Linked DNA regions of Catenuloplanes indicus. The protein of the gene in region 1 interacts with the protein of each later gene in a pairwise test. Links are inferred from orthologs where the notes say so. Each region holds a gene or a part of one and is shown in the gene's direction. Other genes may lie near its edges.

The links. The genes of interacting proteins can lie anywhere in the genome.
Region 2: the proteins of pcrA (region 1) and lpdA interact in binary tests that used the Escherichia coli proteins (3 or more experiments, as listed by UniProt). The link is inferred for Catenuloplanes indicus from one-to-one orthologs.

What each region holds. Positions count from the first base shown.
Region 1 is NZ_JAUSUZ010000001.1:4,133,979-4,138,571, reverse strand. What follows is about bases 689-3,751. They hold pcrA (DNA helicase PcrA), read left to right. Parts: upstream 689-1,060; coding sequence 1,061-3,442; downstream 3,443-3,751. Other genes in these bases: J2S42_RS18555 (M23 family metallopeptidase), read right to left, coding at 3,444-3,751; J2S42_RS18565 (bifunctional metallophosphatase/5'-nucleotidase), read right to left, coding at 689-882. In the rest of the region: more of J2S42_RS18565, read right to left, coding at 1-688; more of J2S42_RS18555, read right to left, coding at 3,752-4,223. UniProt on the Escherichia coli protein: A helicase with DNA-dependent ATPase activity. Unwinds DNA duplexes with 3'-5' polarity. Translocates on single-stranded DNA with 3'-5' polarity. Initiates unwinding more efficiently from a nicked substrate than double-stranded DNA.
Region 2 is NZ_JAUSUZ010000001.1:2,943,678-2,947,138, forward strand. Bases 553-3,461 are described here. They hold lpdA (dihydrolipoyl dehydrogenase), read left to right. Parts: upstream 553-1,247; coding sequence 1,248-2,675; downstream 2,676-3,461. Other genes in these bases: J2S42_RS13135 (leucyl aminopeptidase), read left to right, coding at 553-723; J2S42_RS13140 (hypothetical protein), read right to left, coding at 793-1,116; sucB (2-oxoglutarate dehydrogenase, E2 component, dihydrolipoamide succinyltransferase), read left to right, coding at 2,720-3,461. In the rest of the region: more of J2S42_RS13135, read left to right, coding at 1-552. UniProt on the Escherichia coli protein: Lipoamide dehydrogenase is a component of the glycine cleavage system as well as of the alpha-ketoacid dehydrogenase complexes.

The sequences.
Region 1 (4,593 bases):
GTTCGGCAGCGCGCAGGTGTAGTAGCGGTGCGTGTGACCGGAGACGACCAGGCCGAACTCGGGGCGCAGGCCGTTGACGACGTCCACGACCGGGCCGGAGAAATTCGCGCAGTCGGAGAGGCCGGGTGTGGCCGGTGGCGAGTTCTGCTGGCCACCCTCGTGCAGCAGCAGGACCAGCGACTTCACGCCGAACGCGCGGAGCAGGCCACCCCACTTGTTCGCGGTCTCGATCTCGTCGAGGAACGTGACGTCCGCGATGCCGGCCGGGTTGACGATGCTCGGCGTGGCCTCCAGCGTCATGCCGACGAAGCCGACCGGGACGCCGTCGACCAGCCGCACCTCGACCGGCGGCAGGATCGGCAGGCCGGACCGCTTGTAGACGGTGTTCGCGGCGAGGTAGGTGAAGCGTGCGCCGGCGAACCCGTCGCCGTCCTGGCAGCCGTCGACCGGGTGGCAGCCGCCGCGGTTGAGGCGGATCAACTCGCTGACGCCCTCGTCGAACTCGTGGTTGCCGACCGAGCTGATCTCCAGCCCGACCTGGTCCATCAGCTCGATCGTCGGCTCGTCATGGAACGCGGCGCTGACCAGCGGCGACGCGCCGATCAGGTCGCCCGCGCCGACCGTGATGCTGCGGCCGCGACCCTCCGCCCGGGCCTCCGCGCGCAGCTTCGTCAGCCAGGTGGCGAGGTATTCGACGCCACCGGCCGGAACGCCGGTGACCAGGCCGCCGCTGCCGGCCGGCGGGTCGATGGCGCCGTGGAAGTCGTTGTAGCTGAGGAAGTTGCCCTTGACCGTCTTCCCGCCCCCGTTGAACGTGACGGCGACCGGTGTGAGGGCGTCGGCCGGCGAGGCGACCGGTGCGCTCCCGGGGACGAGAGCCATGGCGACGGCCAGTGCGGCGGCCGGCGTCGCCAGCGCCCGCAGCACCGGCCAGAGACGCTTGCGAGATTGATCCATGCACGCATGCTTGTCCATCGGTGGGTCCCCCGCCAGAGTGCTTGAGTGTCGTCTTGGCATCGGCGAGGTTGCCTGTCATACCGGGGGCCTAGACTTGCCCGCGATGCAATCGCTGTTTGATGTCCCCCCGGTCCAGCCCACGCCGCCGACCCGCCCCGCGCCGCCCCGCCGCGACACGGAGGCGCTGCTCGCCGGGCTCAACGGTCCGCAGCGCGATGCGGTGACGCACGCCGGCGGGCCGCTGCTGATCGTGGCCGGCGCCGGTTCGGGCAAGACCCGGGTGCTGACGAACCGCATCGCCTATCTGCTGGCCGCGCGCGACGTGCACCCCGGCGAGATCATGGCGATCACGTTCACCAACAAGGCCGCCGGTGAGATGAAGGAGCGCGTCGCCGCGCTGGTCGGCAACCGCGCGCGGATGATGTGGGTCTCCACGTTCCACTCCGCGTGCGTGCGCATCCTGCGCGCCGAGCACGAGCACGCCGGGCTGAAGTCGACCTTCTCGATCTACGACGCGGACGATTCGCGCCGCCTGATGACGCTGGTCGCGCGCGAGCTCGACCTCGACCCGAAGCGTTACCCGCCGCGCGGCCTGGCCACCCAGGTGTCGAATCTGAAGAACGAGCTGACCGACCCGGAGGAGTTCGCGGCGAAGGCGTCCGGGCCGAACGAGCGGGCCGTCGCCGAGGCCTACCAGCTCTACCAGCGCCGCCTACGGGAGGCGCACGCGCTGGACTTCGACGATCTGATCATGGCGACCGTGCACCTCTTCCAGTCGCACCCGCTGGTCGCGGAGTCGTACCGGCGCCGTTTCCGGCACGTGCTGGTCGATGAGTACCAGGACACCAACCACGCGCAGTACACGTTGATTCGCGAGCTGGTCGGCAACGGTGTGCCAGACGCCGGGCTGCCACCGGCCGAGCTGTGCGTGGTCGGCGACGCGGACCAGTCGATCTACGCGTTCCGCGGCGCGACGATCCGGAACATTCTGGAGTTCGAGCGCGACTACCCGGACGCGCGCACGATCCTGCTGGAGCAGAACTACCGCTCCACCCAGACCATCCTGAACGCGGCTAACGCGGTGATCGACCGCAACACGTCCCGCAAGCCTAAGCGGCTCTGGAGCGACCAGGGCGAGGGCGAGCGGATCGTCGGGTACGTGGCCGACACCGAGCACGCCGAGGCCGACTGGGTGGCCCGGGAGATCGACCGGCTCGGCGACAACGGTCTGGCCAAGCCGGGCGACGTGGCCGTCTTCTACCGGACGAACGCGCAGTCCCGGGTGTTCGAGGAGGTGTTCATCCGCGTCGGCCTGCCGTACAAGGTGGTCGGCGGCGTGCGCTTCTACGAGCGCAAGGAGGTGCGGGACGCGCTGGCGTACCTGCGCGCCGTGGTCAACGACGACGACACCGTGAGCATCCGGCGGATTCTGAACACGCCGAAACGCGGCATCGGCGAGCGCGCCGAGGCGTGCGTGGAGGCGCTGGCCAACCGCGAGCGCATCTCGTTCGGCGCCGCGCTGCGCCGGGCGGCGGAGGCGCCGGGCATCTCGACCCGCGCGGTCAACGGCATCAACGAGTTCGTCGCGATGCTCGACGACGTGCGCGAGCTGGCCCGGACCGCGCCGCCGGAGGAGGTGCTGGAGGCGCTGATCACCCGCTCCGGCTACCTGACCGGCCTCGAGGAGAGTATCGACCCGCAGGACGCGGGCCGGGTGGAGAACCTGCAGGAGCTGGTCAGCGTCGCCCGGGAGTACACCGAACGCACCGAGGCGGCGGACGGGCCGGAGTCGTCCGTCGCCGGCTTTTTGGAGCAGGTCGCACTTGTCGCGGACGCGGACCAGATCCCGGACGAGCCGGACGCCGACCACCAGGGCGTGGTCACGCTGATGACGCTGCACACCGCGAAGGGCCTGGAGTTCCCGGTCGTGTTCCTCACCGGCATGGAGGAGGGCGTGTTCCCGCACATGCGAGCCATGTCCGACACCAAGGAGCTGGAGGAGGAGCGGCGGCTGGCGTACGTGGGGATCACCCGGGCGCGGCAGCGGCTCTACCTCTCCCGCGCGGTCACCCGGTCCGCCTGGGGCGCACCGCAGTACAACCCGGCCTCGCGGTTCACCGACGAACTGCCGAGTGAGCTGGTCCGGTGGGAGCGCACCGAGGGGTCGTACACGACGTGGTCCGGCTCGGCCGGCGGCGTCGGCGGCCGCGGCGCTTCGCGAAATTCCACGTTCGTCGGGGGGACGAGCAAGGCGCAGAAGATCGCGCAAGGGCTGGGCATCGACGCCAGTAAGCTCGCCACCGCCAGTGACCTGCGCACCCAGGCGCCGTCCGTGTCACCCGGGGACCGGGTCAACCACCAGCGGTACGGGCTGGGCCGGGTGCTGGTGGTCGAGGGCCAGGGTGCGGGCGCACGCGCCCAGATCGACTTCGGCGACCAGAAGGTGTGGCTGGTGCTGCGGCACGCGCCGATCGAGAAGATGTAGGTCAGCACCCCAGGTCGACGCCGCGGGCCGCCATCCAGGCGGCCGGGTCGACCTGGTTCCACATGCCGTCGTGCACCTCGAAGTGCAGGTGCGGCCCGGTGGAGTTGCCGGTCGAGCCCTCCGCGCCCACGGTCTGCCCGGGCGTGACCCGGTCACCGGGCTCGACCGAGACGCGCGACAGGTGCGCGTAGTGCGTGTAGAAGCCGTTGCCGTGGTCGATCAGCACCGACAGGCCGTAGCCGCTGTAGTTCGCGCCGGCCGTGACCACGGTCCCGGCACCGGCGGCGCGGACCCGGGTGCCGCTCGCCGCGGCCAGGTCGATGCCGGCGTGCAGCTTGCCCCAGCGGCGGCCGAAGCAGGACGTGGTGCGCCCCTCCGGCATCGGATCCACCCAGGCCTTGGCCGCGGGCCTGCTCGTGGGTGTGGCCGTTCCGGCGCTCTTACCCGGCGACGGACTCGGGCTCGGCTTGTCCGGCGTGGGACTTGCGGTCGGCGCAGAGGGGGCCGCGGCCGGGCTCGCCGCCGCGGTCCGCTGGGCGGACCGGCCGGCGGCGGACGCGGCTTCGGCGCGCTCCGCCAGCGCTTCCGCGTTCGCGAGCGCGGCCGGGGTCGGTACGGCCTGCTCGGCCCCGTCCGGGCCGGTGACGGCGTCGTGGAGCGTCGCGCCGCCGGTGAGCGCCAGTCCGGTGACGGCGAGCGTGGCCGCGGCGGCCTGGCGAAGATGAGCGGCTTTCTGCTCCGGCCGCCGGTGCGCACCGGCCGTCAGCGCCGCAAGCCGCACGTAGTACCGATGCCGGTGCCGCCCGGGCAGCCGCCGGTGCCGCCCGCCGTGCTCCGCCGGCCGCCCACCACGAGCCCGGAGGCCGCTGCCGTCCTGCACGGCCCGGGCGTGGGACGTGGCTGGTCGTTCGTCATCGCCTGGGGCGTCCACGCTGCCGCCGGCCTCCGCGGCCGGGGCGTGGGTTTCGGGTGGCTGCTTGTCATCGCCGGCGGCGTTCACGCTGCCCCCGGCTTCCCCGGCCGAGTGCCGGGTTGCGGGTGGCTGCTCGCCGGCACCGAGGGTGTTCAGGTCACCGTCGGCCGGCGCGGCCGAGTGGCGGGGTGTGCCGGGCCGTCCACGACCGCTTGGAGCAGTCGTGCTGCCACCGGCG
Region 2 (3,461 bases), 1.2 Mb from region 1 along the record:
GGCAAGGGCATCACGTTCGACACCGGCGGCGTCTCGATCAAGCCGGCCGCGGGCATGTGGGAGATGAAGTCGGACATGGCCGGCGCGGCCGCGGTCGCGGCCACGCTGCTGGCGGTGGCGGCGCTGAAGCCGGGCGTGCCGGTGACCGGTTATCTGGCGATCGCGGAGAACATGCCGTCCGGTTCGGCGTACCGCCCGGGTGACGTGATCACGATGTTCAACGGCAAGCGGGTCGAGGTGCTGAACACCGACGCCGAGGGCCGCATGGTGCTCGGCGACGCGATGGCGCGGGCCTGCGCGGACGGCACCGACTACCTGTTCGAGACGTCCACGCTGACCGGTGGCCAGGTGATCGCGCTGGGCAAGCGGATCGCCGGGGTGATGGGCACGCCGGAGCTGCTGGAGCGGGTCAAGGTCGCGGGCGAGCTGGTCGGCGAGCCGGCCTGGCCGATGCCGCTGCCGGACGACGTGCGCAAGGGCATGGACTCCGACGTCGCGGACATCTCGCAGGTCAATGCCGGGATGGACCGGGCCGGGCACATGCTGCAGGGCGGCGTGTTCCTGCGCGAGTTCGTCACCGAGGACGTGGCCTGGGCGCACATCGACATCGCGGGCCCGAGCTACCACACCGGCGAGCCGACCGGTTACTGGACCAAGGGCGGCACCGGCGTGCCGGTGCGCACGCTGGTCGCGCTGATCGACGACGTCGTCGCGAACGGCTAGGAAACGAATCAGCCGGAAAGCGAATCAGGGCGTCCCGTCACCGGGACGCCCTGATCGGCGGTAGATTTTCTATGAGGACGCGCGCTTGCGACGCTCGTTGTAATCGCGCATTCGCTGTGGATAGCCGACCAGCTGGATGTCGTAGACGGGAATCGCCATCCTGTGGGCGAACCGGCGGGCGCCCTCCGGTGAGTCGACGCGCCGGCGGGTCCACTCGCCGTCGTGAGCTATGAGAATGACCGTGGTCTCGGTCACGGTCGTCTTCGGCTCGATGAAGACCTCGACACCGGTTCGCGAGGTCACGAAAGCCGTGAGGTGCTCCAGGGCTTCGTTGTGCGCCGCGCGGGCGACCGAGCCTCCACTCGCCTTCTTCTGCCGCCTGAACCAGGCCACCGTGTTCGTCCCCCATATCCGCAACCGTCACGGCAAGGGTACTGCCACGGGACGTGTTCCTGGGCACCTCCCTACGCGGGCCCCTTCCACAAGTGACAGGATGGGCACGGCACCATGCACGTTACGACAGTGTGACCGTCGTATGCAGCGACGCGACTTGGGAGTTGACTGTGAGCCAGCCGAACGGCGAAACCTTCGACATCGTCATTCTCGGCGCCGGCAGCGGTGGCTACGCCACGGCGCTCCGCGCGGTTCAGCTGGGCCTGACCGTGGCCCTGATCGAGAAGGACAAGCTGGGCGGCACCTGCCTGCACGTCGGCTGCATCCCGACGAAGGCGCTGCTGCACGCGGCCGAGGTCGCGGACGAGACCCGCGAGTCCGAGCAGTTCGGCGTGAAGGCCGAGTTCCACGGCATCGACATGGCCGGGGTGAACTCGTACAAGGACGGTGTCATCTCCCGGCTGTACAAGGGCCTGTCCGGCATGCTGAACGGCAACAAGTCGATCACCGTGGTCGAGGGCGAGGGCAAGCTCGTCGCGCCGAACACGGTCGAGGTGAACGGCAACCGCTACGTCGGCCGCAACGTCGTGCTGGCCTCCGGCTCGTTCTCCCGTAGCCTGCCCGGCCTGGACGTGGACGGCGAGAAGATCATCACCAGCGAGCACGCGCTGAAGCTGGACCGCGTGCCCAAGTCGGTGATCGTGCTCGGCGGCGGCGTGATCGGCGTCGAGTTCGCCAGCGTGTGGAGCTCGTTCGGCGCCGAGGTCACCATCATCGAGGCGCTGCCCCGCCTGGTCGCCGCGGAGGACGCGGAGGTCTCCAAGGCGGTCGAGCGCGCGTTCCGCAAGCGGAAGATCAACTTCAAGGTCGGCAAGCCGTTCGAGAAGGTCGAGAAGACCGAGAACGGGGTACGCGCCACCATCCAGGGCGGCGAGGTCGTCGAGGCCGAGCTGCTGCTGGTCGCGGTCGGCCGCGGCCCGCGCACCCAGGGCCTGGGCTACGAGGAGCAGGGCATCAAGATGGAGCGCGGCTTCGTCCTCACCGACGAGCGCCTGCGCACCAACGTGCCGAACGTGTTCGCGGTCGGCGACATCGTGCCCGGCCTGCAGCTCGCGCACCGCGGCTTCCAGCAGGGCATCTTCGTCGCCGAGGAAATCGCGGGCCAGAACCCGGCGGTCATCGACGAGCTGGGCATCCCGCGGGTCACCTACTCCAACCCGGAGATCGCGTCCGTCGGCCTGACCGAGGCGAAGGCCCGCGAGCAGTACGGCGACAAGGTGAAGACCTACAACTACAACCTGGGCGGCAACGGCAAGAGCCAGATCCTCAAGACCACCGGCTTCATCAAGCTGGTGGGTGTGGAGGACGGCCCGGTCGTCGGCGTCCACATGGTCGGTGCGCGCGTCGGTGAGCTGATCGGCGAGGCGCAGCTGATCTACAACTGGGAGGCGTTCCCGGGCGAGGTGGCTCAGCTCGTCCACGCGCACCCCACCCAGAACGAGGCGCTGGGCGAGGCACACCTGGCCCTGGCGGGCAAGCCGCTGCACGCACACGCCTGATTGTGAACATACCGTTGCGGTTGCTTGTTAAGGAGTCTTGAGACATGCCGGTATCGGTCACCATGCCCCGGCTCGGCGAGAGCGTCACCGAGGGCACCGTCACGCGCTGGCTGAAGCAGGTCGGCGACACGGTCGAGGCGGACGAGCCGCTGCTCGAGGTCTCCACCGACAAGGTCGACACCGAGATCCCGTCCCCCGCGTCCGGCGTGCTGACCAGCATCCTGGTGAACGAGGACGAGACCGCCGAGGTCGGCAGCGAGCTGGCGGTCATCGGTGGCGAGGGTGACGCCCCCGCCGCGGCGCCGGCGCCGGACGCCGGGCAGCAGGACACGGACGACGCGGCCGTCGAGGCGCGCACCGAGCAGTCCACCTCGGAGGACACCCCGGAGAACCTGGAGACCCCGGCGCCGTCGTCGGGCTCCGGCGCGAGCGGGGGCGACGCCGAGGGCACGGTCGTGACCATGCCGGCGCTGGGTGAGAGCGTCACCGAGGGCACGGTCACCCGCTGGCTCAAGGAGGTCGGCGACACGGTCGAGGTCGACGAGCCGCTGCTCGAGGTCTCCACCGACAAGGTCGACACCGAGATCCCGTCGCCGGCCGCCGGCACGCTGCTGGAGATCAAGGTCCAGCAGGACGACACCGCGGAGGTCGGCGCGGCCCTGGCCGTGATCGGCGCCGCCGGTGGTGCCGCGCCGAAGACGGAGAAGGCCCCGGAGCCCGGCCCGGCCGCTCCGGCCCAGCCGGCCGCCGAGTCGTACGCGACGCCGTCCCCGGCCGCCGAGGCCC